3 regions of the Rhizobium oryzihabitans genome follow, and region 3 is predicted to be linked to each of the others. Evidence: predicted binding sites of a transcription regulator. Region 3 holds the regulator's gene; each other region holds the start of a gene.

Region 1 (4,462 bases), 270 kb from region 3:
GCATTCCCGAAGAGGAGCTGCATTCGGGGCAGGTTCTCGTCTATCAGGTTCCGATCCCGGAGCCTTTGCGTTTCCTTGAGCCGCGCGAGACCGAGACCCGTGTCATGCACGCGCTGGAGGAATATGGCCTGATGCACGTCAAGCTATATGAGGACATCGCCCGCAACGGCCGGATTTCCACCACCTATGCCTATCCGGTGAAGGTTGCCGGTCGTTACGTGATGGACCCCTCTCCGACACCGAAATTCGACAACCCGAAAATGCACCTGTCGGACGCCCTGCAATTGTTCGGGGCCGGGCGTGAAAAGCGCATCTATGCCGTGCCGCCCTATACGGATGTCGTCAGCCTCGATTTCGAAGACCATCCGTTCGAGATCCAGCGCTTTGACAAGCCCTGCGCGCTGTGTGGCGGCGAGAATGTCTATCTGGACGAGGTGGTACTGGACGACAAGGGCGGGCGGATGTTCGTCTGCTCCGATACCGACCATTGCGAGGACCGCCGCGCCCATGGCCACAAGGGCCATCTGCTTGCGGATGTGAAGGAGGCCGCAGAATGAGCGACGCACCGCTTTTGAAAGTCAGGGACGTTTCCAAATATTACGGTGACCGCGCCGGTTGCCGCAACGTCTCCTTCGAGCTCTTTCCCGGCGAGGTTCTGGCGATCGTCGGTGAATCCGGCTCCGGCAAGACCACGCTTCTCAACTGCATTTCCACCCGGCTCGTGCCGACGGCCGGCAGCGTGGAATATCGCATGCGCGACGGCTCGGTGCGCGATCTCTATCATATGGGCGAGGCCGAACGGCGTTTCCTGATGCGGACCGACTGGGGTTTCGTGCACCAGAACCCGGCGGATGGCCTGCGCATGGCGGTTTCGGCCGGCGCCAATGTCGGCGAGCGGCTTATGGCCGTTGGTAACCGGCATTACGGCAACATCCGGCAATCCGCCAGCGAATGGCTGGAGCGGGTGGAAATCGGCACCGACCGTATCGATGACCAGCCGCGCGCCTTTTCAGGCGGCATGCGCCAGCGTCTGCAGATCGCCCGTAACCTGGTAACCTCACCGCGCCTTGTCTTCATGGACGAACCGACCGGCGGCCTTGATGTCTCCGTGCAGGCACGTCTGCTCGATCTCGTGCGCGGCCTCGTCAACGATCTCGGCCTTGCCGTCATCGTCGTTACCCATGATCTCGCGGTAGCACGGCTGCTTTCCCATCGCATGATGGTGATGAAGGGCGGCGACGTCATCGAACACGGTCTGACGGACCGCGTGCTGGACGATCCGCGCGAGCCCTATACGCAATTGCTTGTTTCCTCCATCTTGCAGGTTTGACGCCATGCCGACGCCTCTTATCGTTTCGGAAGTCTTCAAAAGCTTCACCATGCATCTTCGCGACGGCATCGAACTGCCTGTTGTCCGCGATGTCAGTTTTTCCGTTTCCGGTGGCGAATGTGTCGTGCTTGGCGGCCCGTCCGGCATCGGCAAAAGCTCGATCCTGAAAATGCTCTATGGCAACTATGCCATCGACAGTGGACAGATTCTCATCCGCCACGAGGACCAGGTCATCGACATCGGCAACGCCTCGCCGCGCACGATCCTTGAAATCCGGCACCGCACCATTGGCTATGTCAGTCAGTTCCTGCGCACCGTGCCGCGTGTTCCGGCCATCGATGTCGTCGCCGAGCCGCTTTTCGCCCGCAAGGTTGCCGCGGAAGAGGCTCGCGAGCAGGCAGCCATGCTGCTTTCGAAACTCAACCTGCCACGGGAATTGTGGTCGCTTCCGCCGGCAACATTTTCGGGCGGGGAGCAGCAGCGTGTCAACATCGCGCGCGGCTTCATCACCGATCATGCTATCCTGCTCCTCGACGAACCGACCGCCTCGCTGGACGCTGTCAACCGCCGCGTGGTCGTTGACATGATCCTCGAGAAAAAGGCGAAGGGCACGGCGTTGCTCGGCATTTTCCATGATGAGGAAGTGCGCGAAGCCGTGGCCGACCGCATTCTGGACGTCTCGCAATTTTCACCGCGCAAGGTGGCGGCATGAGCGTCAAGGTCGGTCTCGAACCCGTCATTCATGAAAGCGCCCGCGTCACCAATTCATCGATCGGCCGCTACACCGAAATTTCGGAACGCTGCCGCATCGAGGAAGTCGAGATGGGCGACTATTCCTACGTCATGCAGGATGGCGCGATCTGGTGCGCGAGCATCGGCAAATTCGTCAATATTGCTGCCTCCGTCCGTATCAACGCCACCAATCATCCGATGTCGCGGGCAACGCTGCATCATTTCACCTATCGCGCCCGCAGCTACTGGGACGATGCGGAGGATGAAACGGACTTTTTCGCCGCCCGGCGCGCCAAGCGCGTGGTGATCGGAAACGATGTGTGGATCGGCCATGGCTCGACCATCCTGCCCGGCGTCACCGTCGGAAACGGTGCGGTGATCGGGGCCGGTGCGGTCGTCTCGAAAGATGTGGCGCCCTATACCATCGTCGGCGGCGTACCCGCCCGGCTGATCCGGGAACGTTTCCCGGCGGAACTCGGAAGCCGGATGGACGCTCTGAAATGGTGGGACTGGGATCACGCAACGCTACGCATCGCATTGGACGATTTCCGGAACCTCGCCGCCGAAGATTTCGTGACAAAATACGCCGGCTAAACTCCACCTGAATTGCGGATCCCGGCATCATATCCCGGGATCCGCGCCACTGGAATGGTAAGGAAAAAAGCTGTCGGGCCGGGGTTTCAACTCCTTGTAATGCCAGACAGAAGGTTTGTCGGCGAATACACGGACGCGCAATCGGCGAATTCTGTAATATTTTATTCATGAAACTGACATCCACACTTCACGGACCGCTGTTAGGTCGAACCCCGTAACAAGAAGATTGGACGGGGAAATGAGCTTTCACCTGAAGCAAGTCACGCGCCGTTTCGGCAACCACACTGCGGTTGATTCCGTGAATGTCGAGATACCGCAGGGCCAGATGGTTGGCGTGATCGGGCGTTCGGGCGCTGGAAAATCGACGCTGCTGCGCATGATCAACCGCCTCGTCGACCCTTCCTCGGGTTCCATCCATTTCAACGATACGGAAGTCTCGGCGCTGAAGGGTGCGGCGCTGCGCAACTGGCAGCGTGACTGCGCCATGATCTTCCAGCAGTTCAATCTGGTGCCGCGCCTCGACGTGCTCACCAATGTCATGCTCGGTCGCCTCAATCACCGTTCGACGGTGCTCAGCCTCTTTAACATCTTCACGGATGAAGAGCGTCTGATGGCGATCGCCGCTCTCGAGCGGCTCGGCATCGAACATGTGGCCATGCAGGCGGCGGGTACGCTTTCCGGCGGCCAACAGCAGCGCGTCGCCATCGCCCGGGCGCTGATGCAGTCGCCGAAGATGGTTCTGGCCGACGAGCCGATCGCCTCGCTCGACCCACTGAACGCCAAGATCGTGATGGACGCGCTGCGCGACATCAACGAACGTGAAGGCATCACCGTCATGACCAACCTGCACACGCTGGATACGGCGCGCAATTATTGCGAACGCATCATCGGCATGTCGCAGGGCCGCGTCGTCTTCGACGGAACGCCCGCCGAACTGACGGCGGCGGCGGTCACGGAAATCTACGGCACGGATTCGCACGGCGCCGGCATCGACGAGACGATGACCTCAACCAGCATCAATATTCCCGGCGCGCAGCTTGCTTCGCGGCCGGTTCAGCAATCTGCCGGTCCCGAACCGCTGGCTCTCGCCGGGCTCTGAGGAACCGCTCAGCATCGTTTGTGCCCGCGTCAAGGGCCGATACTTCACAACAAACTCCGGCTCGCCGGGAAACAGGAGAAAGTCCATGTTGAAGAAAATCCTTCTTTCGGCAGTCGCCCTTGGCGTTCTGGCCGGTTCCGCCATGGCTCAGGACGTCAAGGTCCTGCGTATCGGTCTCGACGGTTCCGAAAACGAAGCCGATCAGATCCGCAACACGAAGTGCGTTGCCGATGGCCTGAAGGCCGCGACCGGCGTTTCCGAAGTTCAGGTTTTCCCGTCGCCGGATTATAACGGCGTTATCCAGGGCCTGCTCGGCGGCACCATCGACATCGCCTCCATGGGCGCTTCCTCCTACGCCAAGATCGCTCTTGCCGATCCGAAGGCTGTCGATCCGATCCTGACCACGGCTGGCTCTGACGGTTCGACCGGTTATTACACCATCATGGTCGCCCGCAAGGACAGCGGCATCAAGACGCTGGCCGACGCCAAGGGCAAGAAGATCGGCTTCGCCGATCCTGACTCCACCTCCGGCTTCCTCGTCCCGAACGTTGCTATCCCGAAGGAAACCGGCGTTCCGGTCAAGGAATACTTCGCCGAAACCGGTTTCGGCGGCGGTCATGAGAACCTCGTTCTCGCCGTTCTCGACAAGAAGTTCGACGTTGGCACGACCTTCGGTTCGGGCGTCGGCAAGTGGGAAGAAGGCTACA
Region 2 (4,462 bases), 820 kb from region 3:
GCCTCGGCACCGTGCCCGGCAAGGACGGCGTGCGCCTGACCGGCCTTTCCATGCCCTTCAACGGCCAGCCGATGCAGGGCTTCTCCGGCATCAAGGCCATGCCGGACGGCAGCTTCTGGAGCCTTTCCGACAATGGCTTCGGTTCCAAGCTCAACTCCAGCGACGCCATGCTGATGCTTCACCATCTGAAATTCGACTGGGACGCCGGCAAGGTCAATGCGCTTGAAACCGTATTCCTTTCCGACCCGGACATGAAAGCACCCTTCCCCATCGTTCTGGAAGGCTCGAGCAAGCGTTACCTGACGGGCGCCGATTTCGACGTTGAATCCATTCAGCCGGTTGCCGATGGTTTCTGGGTTGGCGAGGAATTCGGGCCTTACATCCTGAAATTCACCCGCGACGGCAAGCTGACCGACGTCATCGCCACCAAGGCCGGCGATATCGAGGTGAAGTCCCCGGATCATCCGACCCTGGCACTGCCCGGTAACCCGACGCAGAAAATGCCCGCTTTCAACCTGAAGCGTTCAGGCGGTTATGAAGGCATGGCGCTCTCCAAGGATGGCTCCAAGCTTTATGGCCTTCTCGAAGGCCCGCTTTACACCGCCGACGGCCAGGTGGAGAAGACCGAAGACGGTTCGACCGCGCTGCGCATCATCGAACTCGACACCGCCAATAAGCAATGGACCGGCCGCACCTGGCTTTATCCGCTGGCCCAAGGCGGCGAAGCCATCGGCGACTTCAACATGCTGGACGACAGCACGGCGCTGGTCATCGAGCGTGACAATGGCGCCGGCACCGCCGACAAGGCCTGCGCCGACCCGAAGAAGCCGGAAGCAAACTGCTTTGCCGTGCCCTCCAAGGTCAAGCGCATCTACAAGATCGAATTCAACGACGCGAATGTCGGCAAGGCCGCGCGCAAGATCGGCTATATCGATCTGCTGAAAATCTCCGACCCTGATAACAAGAAGCGTCAGGGCGGCAGCAACGGTGTCTACGACATGCCTTTCGTCACCATCGAGAATGTCGATCGCGTTGACGCCACGCATATCATCGTCGGCAACGACAACAACCTGCCCTTCTCCGCCGGCCGTGCGCTGGACAAGGCCGATGACAACGAGTTCGTCCTCCTCGAAGTCAAGGACCTGCTTGACGCCAAGTAAGGAAAACGGTGCCGGAATTCATTCCGGCACCGCCCACGCATCGGCGTGAATTCAACAGTCGGAGCGTTCCTGCAGCCTTCATAGGGATGCGCGGCGCTCCGTTTCTCCACTGACCATGCCTGACCCGGAACCCGGTTCCGAAACAGGGAAGACACCACATGCAGGACCATGCCGAACGACTTTATTACGCCTTGAGGAAGAGCTGGTCGGGCGAGACCAGCAGCCTGTGGTCACGCGAGAACCCGGCCAGGGGGCAAGGCAGCGTGACCGCGCTGGTGGTTCAGGATATTTTCGGCGGTGAACTGGCCAAAACCGCCGTCAGCGGTGGGGACCACTTTTACAATATCGTCGAAGGCACCCGCTGGGATTTCACCTTCAGCCAGTTCGATATTCCAGTCGGCTATCAGGACGCGCTCGCCAGCCGGACGGAAGCCATGGCGACGACCACGCCGCTGCAATATGCCTATCTCAGCGCCTGCATCCGCAAGGCGCTTGGGCACGGCTGACCTGCTTGCACATAAGTATCGGCCGATTGCCGTCTTGTCCCCAGTCCGGCATGACGGCAGCTATCATTCTCAATTTCAGCAACCAGATTTAGATCTCTCCCGCAAAGCGGACACAATCCTTGCGATAGTGTCGGTCAGCGAAACGAAGCGCACCGACAGGAGAGACGTTCGATGAATGAGAGTTGCCCGGTTCCGACACCGGCTGAGCGGCAAGTTCAGGACATATTGGAACGGACGGAAGCGGCAATGATGTCCACCATTCACGCAGCGCTTGAGCGCGCCAGCAAACAGGCCGCCGTGGAATTCCGGGCCGTTGGCTCAGAAATGCAGCCCCCGCCGCATGACTATTTCGCCGCTGTCGCTCACCAGCAGCTTTTCCTGCTCTTGTGTGGCGCCGACCCGCAAACATTCAAGGGCGGAGACCCCGAAATTGCGGGGCATATCATCCGGAATGCTCAAAACATATCCGATCACTACTGGACGAAAAAAGACGCGAGTTCGGGCAATTGACATACCATGCATGAAGGCAAGATTTTGCTCCACCTAGCGCGCATGATCTACATTTAAAGCGAACGCCCAGGCCGACCGGTGTTCCTCAGCCATCCCACGTCACATGCCCTTCATCATCCCCGGTTAAGCAGGCCAAAATCCGGAGACTGGAATGGACCCGACCGCACAAATCAATCGCCCAAAGCTTGCAGAGACCTTTATCCATCCGACAGCAAGCACAAGGGATTCGAGCGTCGGCGAATGCTGCGAAATTCTGGCGGACACCTCCCTGCACCATGTGGAACTCGGAAATTACTCCTATCTTGGACCCCGTTGCATGGTCGGTGATGCGACAATCGGAAAGTTCTGCGCCATCGCCGCAGAGGTCAGGATAGGCGCCCCGAACCATCCGATGGACCGACCGTCCATGCATCGTTTCAGCTATTGCCCGGAATATTACTCTGCGGATGCCGTGCGCGACGACGCCTTCTTCAATCAGCGCAAGGCGGATCGTGCCATCATCGGTCACGATGTCTGGATTGGTCACGGGGTCATCGTGTTGCCGGGTGTAATGGTTGGAAACGGTGCCGTGCTCGCAGCAGGCGCAGTCGTCACCAGGGACGTGCCGCCCTATACCATCGTCGGTGGTGTGCCCGCAAAGATCATTCGCGAGCGATTTTCTCGAACCATCGCCGAAAAGCTGACCGCCATCGCATGGTGGGACTGGCCATTCGAGACAATCATGGCGCGGCTTGCCGATTTTCAGTCGAGCGATATCGAAGCCTTTTGCGAGCGCTGGGCCTGAAACAATTCGCGCCCCAACGGCGAAAACGTCTGTTTGTTATTCGAAGAAAAATACCAGCCGGCCGTTAGCCTCGCCACGGTGAGACAGAGTTGCAAAATCATGCAACCGACTTTTTCATATCGATGAGGATTTCACCTTCTCTTGAAGGATGCGGACGACGCCCGCACTCCTCAAAGCCGCAATCGCTGTAAAGCGCTATGTTCTTCGTCATCCGCATATTCGTGTAAAGGCGCAATTCGCCAATCCCACATTCCAAAGCGTGTAGCTCTGCGAAACGGAGAAGTGATTTCCCGATGCCCCTTCCCTGAAAGATGGGACTAACGGCTATGCTGTAAATCATGAGATATCGGTGATGGCTTTCGAGAACCACCAATCCAGACGTTTCGCCATCGGTTACGCTAAACCACACTTGTTCCGCAGAAATGCGCGGCAGGTAATCTTCAAAAGCGGGTTTGGGCGCAGCACCCACGATTTGTAGATATGCTGGAATATAGGCCGCAGCACTGATCTCTTTCACGATCAGCGCTTCGTGCGGCAACGCCAGTCTAAATCGTGTCTCGGTCAACGGATCCCCTTAAGCCAGCTCCCATGTTGACCAGCATTCTATGCTACGTCATGCGCGCGACCATTTATTCGAACACAAATGCCAACCGCTTGCTCGTCAGCCTCGCCAGCTGTTGCAGGCGGCCATCCAGTCGTTCTCCCGCGAAATCGCAATAGTCGTGTGGCACCACGAATTCCAGATCCAGATCCGGATTGCCGGATTTGCGGAATTTCAGGTGGTCGACGACACCCGGCATCGAGGCTGAGAAGAGGTAAACGACGCGCAGCAGGCCGCCGAGGAGTTTCCCCAGCTCCAGCAGCCGGTCGCCGGCCATGGCGGCAAGCGGCTGCGTGGTGCCGTTGTCGTTCAGACCTTCGAAACGATAATAATTGGCAAGCGCGATATAGGCACGGCCCGGATGGGTGATCGCCACGAAGGAGGAATGGGCGATGATGTTCAATGCCTGCAGGCCGCGATAGTCGGGATGGGCGCGCCAACTGATATCGGCCAGAAGGCAGGCCGCCTGCCGGTAACGGCTTTCCTCTTCCGTCTCTTCGATGCCGAAAACCGGAAAGGTGCGGCCGCTCCAGTCCGCCAGTTCACGCGCATGTTCAGGCGAACGGGCGCGCAGAATGGCAAGTTCGTCGGCGGTGACCAGCAGCGGATCGGAATCCCGCTCGGTCTCCGTCAGCAAGGAGTAGAGATAACCTTCGCGCACGCCCTGTGCGGAAAAAGCGATCTTTGCGGGTTTCATCACCTTCAGAACTTCACGCATGGCGATGGCGCCGAAGGGCAGTAGCGAACGGCGATTCTTGGAGACCGCCTGCCAGGCCGGATCCTTGCTATCCCTGGAAACGATGACTTCCTCCAGAAAATTCAGCATTTCCTCCAGCGGCAATTCGTAACCCTGCATCATGTGCAGCGGATAGCCGGTGATTTCCATGTGCAGCTTGGCGAT
Region 3 (4,462 bases):
AATCCGGATGACCAGCGCACGCAGGATTACATCATGGGCCGCTTCGGCTGATCCCCGGCCGGCGCTTTCTCGAAACCGAACAAGACTGGTGCCTCTGCCGTGCCCGCTTCCGGGTACGCGCATGCAGGCCAAGCCGGAGGACTAGACCGTGACACAGACAACGACCCATTCGCATATCCTGTCCGCCTATGACGACGAATTGAAGTTTCTGACGCGCCGCATCGCCGAAATGGGCGGTCTTGCCGAGCAGATGTGCGGCGACGCCGTGCGTGCGCTCGTCAATTCCGATGCCGCACTCGCGCAGAAGGTCATTTCCGACGATACAATTCTCGACCATGCCGAACGCGAAATCGGCGACAAGGCCATCGTCACCATCGCCAGACGCCAGCCTGTGGCGGCCGACCTTCGCGAGATCATCGGCACCCTGCGCATCGCCGCCGATCTCGAGCGCGTCGGCGATCTGGGCAAGAACACCGCAAAGCGCGTCATTGCGGTTGCCGGAACCGGCGTGCCGCGCAAGCTCGCGCGCGGCATCGAACATCTGTCGGAGCTGGCGCTGGTGCAGCTCAAGGAAGTCCTCGACGTCTATTCCACCCGTTCCGCCGAGAAGGCCAATGCCATTCGCGAGCGCGACGAGGAAATCGACGCCATGTACACGTCGCTCTTCCGGGAGCTTCTGACCTACATGATGGAAGATCCGCGCAACATCACCACCTGCACGCATCTTCTGTTCTGCGCCAAGAACATCGAGCGCATCGGCGACCATGCCACGAATATTGCCGAGACGATCTATTACATGACCACCGGCAGCCAGCCGGAGGGCGAGCGTCCGAAGGACGACAGTTCCAACACCCTCGGTTCGGTGACCGAGTAACAGACAAGCAGAAGCTTGCGGAGTTCAATATATGGTGCCCAAGATTGCAGTTGTGGAAGACGAGGAAGCGCTGAGCGTCCTGCTTCGTTACAATCTCGAGGCTGAGGGATACGACGTCGACACGATACCCCGTGGCGACGAGGCGGAAATCAGGCTGCAGGAGCGTATTCCGGATCTTCTCATCCTGGATTGGATGCTGCCCGGCGTGTCCGGTATCGAACTCTGCAGGCGATTGAGAATGCGGCCGGAAACCGAACGCCTGCCCATCATCATGCTGACGGCGCGCGGAGAGGAAAGCGAGCGGGTTCGCGGTCTTGCCACCGGTGCCGATGATTATGTCGTCAAGCCGTTTTCGACGCCGGAACTCATGGCCCGCGTCAAGGCCATGCTGCGCCGGGCCCGGCCCGAGGTTCTGTCATCGGTGCTGAAATGCGGCGATATCGAACTCGATCGCGAAACCCATCGCGTTCACCGCAAAAGCCGCGAAGTTCGCCTCGGCCCGACGGAATTCCGCTTGCTGGAGTTCCTGATGACATCGCCGGGCCGGGTGTTTTCCCGCTCGCAATTGCTGGATGGCGTCTGGGGTCACGATATCTATGTCGATGAGCGCACTGTCGATGTGCATGTCGGCCGTCTGCGCAAGGCTCTGAATTTTTCGCACATGCAGGATGTTATCCGCACTGTGCGTGGCGCCGGATATTCGATGGAAGCCTGAGCGAAGCGGAGCCGATAGTTTCGCTGGCAACATGGTGCCGCAAAAAAGCAGGCCCGAAATCGGAAACGGTTTCGGGCTTTTTCTATATCAACATCCACAAAACTCAATGCCATTCTCCGTTTTCACGGAGGATCGGCAGCCAGTTGAAACCAGGATCGAAGGGTGACGCCCAATCGCGAGGGAGTGGCAAGGGTTCGGCGCGCTGTCATCAAGCTGACCGCGGAGCCGGCCTGTTTTTCGTCATAAAAAAAACGGGCCCGAAGGCCCGTAATTTTGAGTGTTGAAATGCGTGCCGCAACACTCAAGCCTTGCGGCGCTCGCTCACCGGCTGGTAGGCGAGTTTCGCATGGAACTTGCAATAGGGCGAAGATTCCAGCGCTTCACAACCGCAGAAATGGAAGTCGTCCTTCAGCGGATCGCCAACCGGCCACTTGCAGGTGCGCTCGGTCAGTTCCGTCAGCGTCAGGCGACGGGAAATCGGCGTGACAACGTTTTTGGAAGGAACGTAATCGAGAACCTGTGCGGTCTCGATGTCGATCTCCTCGTGCAGCGCCGTTGCCGCGTTCGAACGGGTGAGAACCCGCGCCGGGGCTGCGTTGGCGCGGCCTGCGAAAGTCGTCGTGCGCGGAGCAGGTGCAGCGGTGCGCTTGGGCGCGGAACGTGCCGAAGTGACCGGACCGCCAGCCTTGACGCGCCCCGGCAGGTTGAGACGATGGACCTTGCCGATTACGGCATTGCGGCTGACACCGCCCAGCTGCGCTGCTATCTGGCTGGCGCTAAGCCCTTCGGACCACAATTTCTTGAGTTTTTCGACTCGCTCGTCTGTCCAGTTCATGCCGCTTCTCCGCTTGTCGCGTGTATTTTCGGCAGAATCCCTCTCCGTCTCGCGGGCGTGCCGCAAGCGTGGTTTCCGCCGGATTTTTGGTGACTAGTTCCGCCGCAATGCAGTCTAGTAATTAGCGATTAACCTAGTGCCACGCAGAGTCCGTGGCAAGAGTCGGGGAATCATCTGGAATCGATTTTCCGGTTTTCCCCAACTTGCTGGCGAGTTGAGTCTGAAAGGCAACACCTTGGGGCTCACCGGCCGCCACCTACTAGGGCTTGAGAAGCCCGGGAAACGCGGACTTTTGTTGACATCGGCAAACGAAGTGACAATAGTGCCCCTGCCGCCGCGAGGCGGCATTTTTGATTTTCAGGCGAGGGATAACCCTTGAAGCCTATTGACAACCGTTGACAGCGCATCTGCGCAAGGAGTGATACAGCCATGGCCGAAGCCGCCGCGCCATTGTTTGATACGTTTTCCAGAGCCCCCTGCGCTTTGAGCGCGGTGAGGGCGTCTGGCTGTTCACGGAAAGCGGCGAACGATATCTCGATTTTGCGGCCGGTGTCGCCGTCAACTCGCTGGGCCATGCCCATCCGCACCTTGTGGATGCGATCAAGACGCAGGCCGAGAAGGTCTGGCACGTCTCGAACCTCTACGAAGTGCCGGGACAGGAAAAACTCGCCAGGCGCCTGACGGAAGCGACTTTCGCAGACAAGGTGTTCTTCACCAATTCCGGCGCGGAAGCACTGGAATGTGCAATCAAGACCGCGCGCCGTTATCACTATTCGAAAGGCCATCCGGAAAAGTTCCGTATCGTCACCTTCGAAGGCGCCTTCCATGGCCGTACGCTTGCGACGATCGCCGCCGGCGGCCAGCAGAAATATCTCGAAGGTTTCGGTCCCAAGGTCGAAGGTTTCGATCAGGTGCCGTTCGGCGATGTCGATGCCCTGAAGGCAGCCATCACGGCCGAGACGGCCGCACTTCTGATCGAGCCGATCCAGGGCGAGGGCGGTATCCGCGCGCCCAGCAAGGAATTCCTGCAACTCCTGCGTAGCCTGTGCGACGAGCACGGCCTGCTCCTGATTTTCGATGAGGTCCAGACGGGCGTCGGCCGCACGGGCAAGCTCTTTGCCTATGAGCAGACCGGTGTTGCGCCCGATATCATGGCAGTCGCCAAGGGTATTGGCGGCGGTTTCCCGCTTGGCGCATGCCTTGCAACGGCGGATGCCGCTTCCGGCATGACGGCGGGCGTACACGGCACCACCTATGGCGGCAATCCGCTGGCCATGGCGGTCGGCAATGCCGTGCTCGATGTTGTTCTCGCCGACGGTTTTCTCGAAAAGGTCCGTGATGTCGCGTTGGTTTTCCGCCAGGGCCTCGCCTCGCTCAAGGATCGTTATCCTGACGTGATCGAGGAAATTCGTGGCGAAGGCCTGCTTCTGGGCATCAAGGCGAAGGTCCCTTCGGGCGATCTGCTGCAGGCCATGCGCGCCGAACATCTGCTTGGCGTGCCTGCGGGCGACAATGTCATCCGCCTTCTGCCGCCGCTCGTCACCACGGCGGAAGAGGCCCGCGAGGGTCTTGCGCGTGTCGATGCGGCCGCCGCCTCCCTGACAGCGAAACAGGCGAAAATCGCCTGAGTAAATCAAGGGCGGGCCTCTGTTCAGGGGCTCGCAAGCATGGGACATATCAGCATGGTTTCACCAAAACATTTTCTGGACCTCTCGGCCGTCGGGTCGGAGGACTTGCGGACAATTCTTGATGATGCGCGCACGCGCAAGATTGCCACCAAAACCGGCACGGCGGCAAAGCCGCTCGCCGGCAAGATGCTGGCGATGATCTTCGAAAAGCCGTCCACCCGCACCCGCGTCTCCTTCGATGTCGGCATGCGCCAGCTCGGCGGCGAGACCCTTTTCCTGTCGGGCACGGAAATGCAGCTCGGCCGCGCCGAAACGATTGGCGATACGGCCAAGGTGCTGTCGCGTTATGTCGACGCCATCATGATCCGCACGACAGATCATTCGCGCCTGCTCGAGCTTGCCGAACACGC

What was found. Region 3 encodes PhoB, which activates phosphate uptake and scavenging genes when phosphate is short. Its sites were predicted from a motif close to TGTCATNNANCTGTCAT; they were not measured.
Region 1: the regulator PhoB is predicted to act here: its motif matches at 2,820-2,836, upstream of phnC (phosphonate ABC transporter ATP-binding protein).
Region 2: the regulator PhoB is predicted to act here: its motif matches at 2,274-2,290, upstream of G3A56_RS05100 (DapH/DapD/GlmU-related protein).

What each region holds. Positions count from the first base shown of each region.
Region 1 is NZ_CP048632.1:2,028,944-2,033,405, forward strand. Features, by position in the region: gene G3A56_RS10615 (alpha-D-ribose 1-methylphosphonate 5-phosphate C-P-lyase PhnJ) at 1-557, shown strand, start outside; gene phnK (phosphonate C-P lyase system protein PhnK) at 554-1,330, shown strand; gene phnL (phosphonate C-P lyase system protein PhnL) at 1,335-2,042, shown strand; gene G3A56_RS10630 (transferase hexapeptide repeat family protein) at 2,039-2,656, shown strand; gene phnC (phosphonate ABC transporter ATP-binding protein) at 2,895-3,755, shown strand; gene phnD (phosphonate ABC transporter substrate-binding protein) at 3,841-4,462, shown strand, end outside.
Region 2 is NZ_CP048632.1:943,123-947,584, forward strand. Features, by position in the region: gene G3A56_RS05085 (esterase-like activity of phytase family protein) at 1-1,160, shown strand, start outside; gene G3A56_RS05090 (YunG family protein) at 1,319-1,666, shown strand; gene G3A56_RS05095 (hypothetical protein) at 1,838-2,176, shown strand; gene G3A56_RS05100 (DapH/DapD/GlmU-related protein) at 2,328-2,960, shown strand; gene G3A56_RS05105 (GNAT family N-acetyltransferase) at 3,058-3,525, opposite strand; partial or broken gene ppx (exopolyphosphatase) at 3,590-4,462, opposite strand, start outside.
Region 3 is NZ_CP048632.1:1,763,333-1,767,794, reverse strand. Features, by position in the region: gene pstB (phosphate ABC transporter ATP-binding protein PstB) at 1-51, shown strand, start outside; gene phoU (phosphate signaling complex protein PhoU) at 149-874, shown strand; gene phoB (phosphate regulon transcriptional regulator PhoB) at 906-1,589, shown strand; gene G3A56_RS09350 (GcrA family cell cycle regulator) at 1,891-2,424, opposite strand; partial or broken gene G3A56_RS09345 (acetylornithine transaminase) at 2,854-4,052, shown strand; gene argF (ornithine carbamoyltransferase) at 4,107-4,462, shown strand, end outside.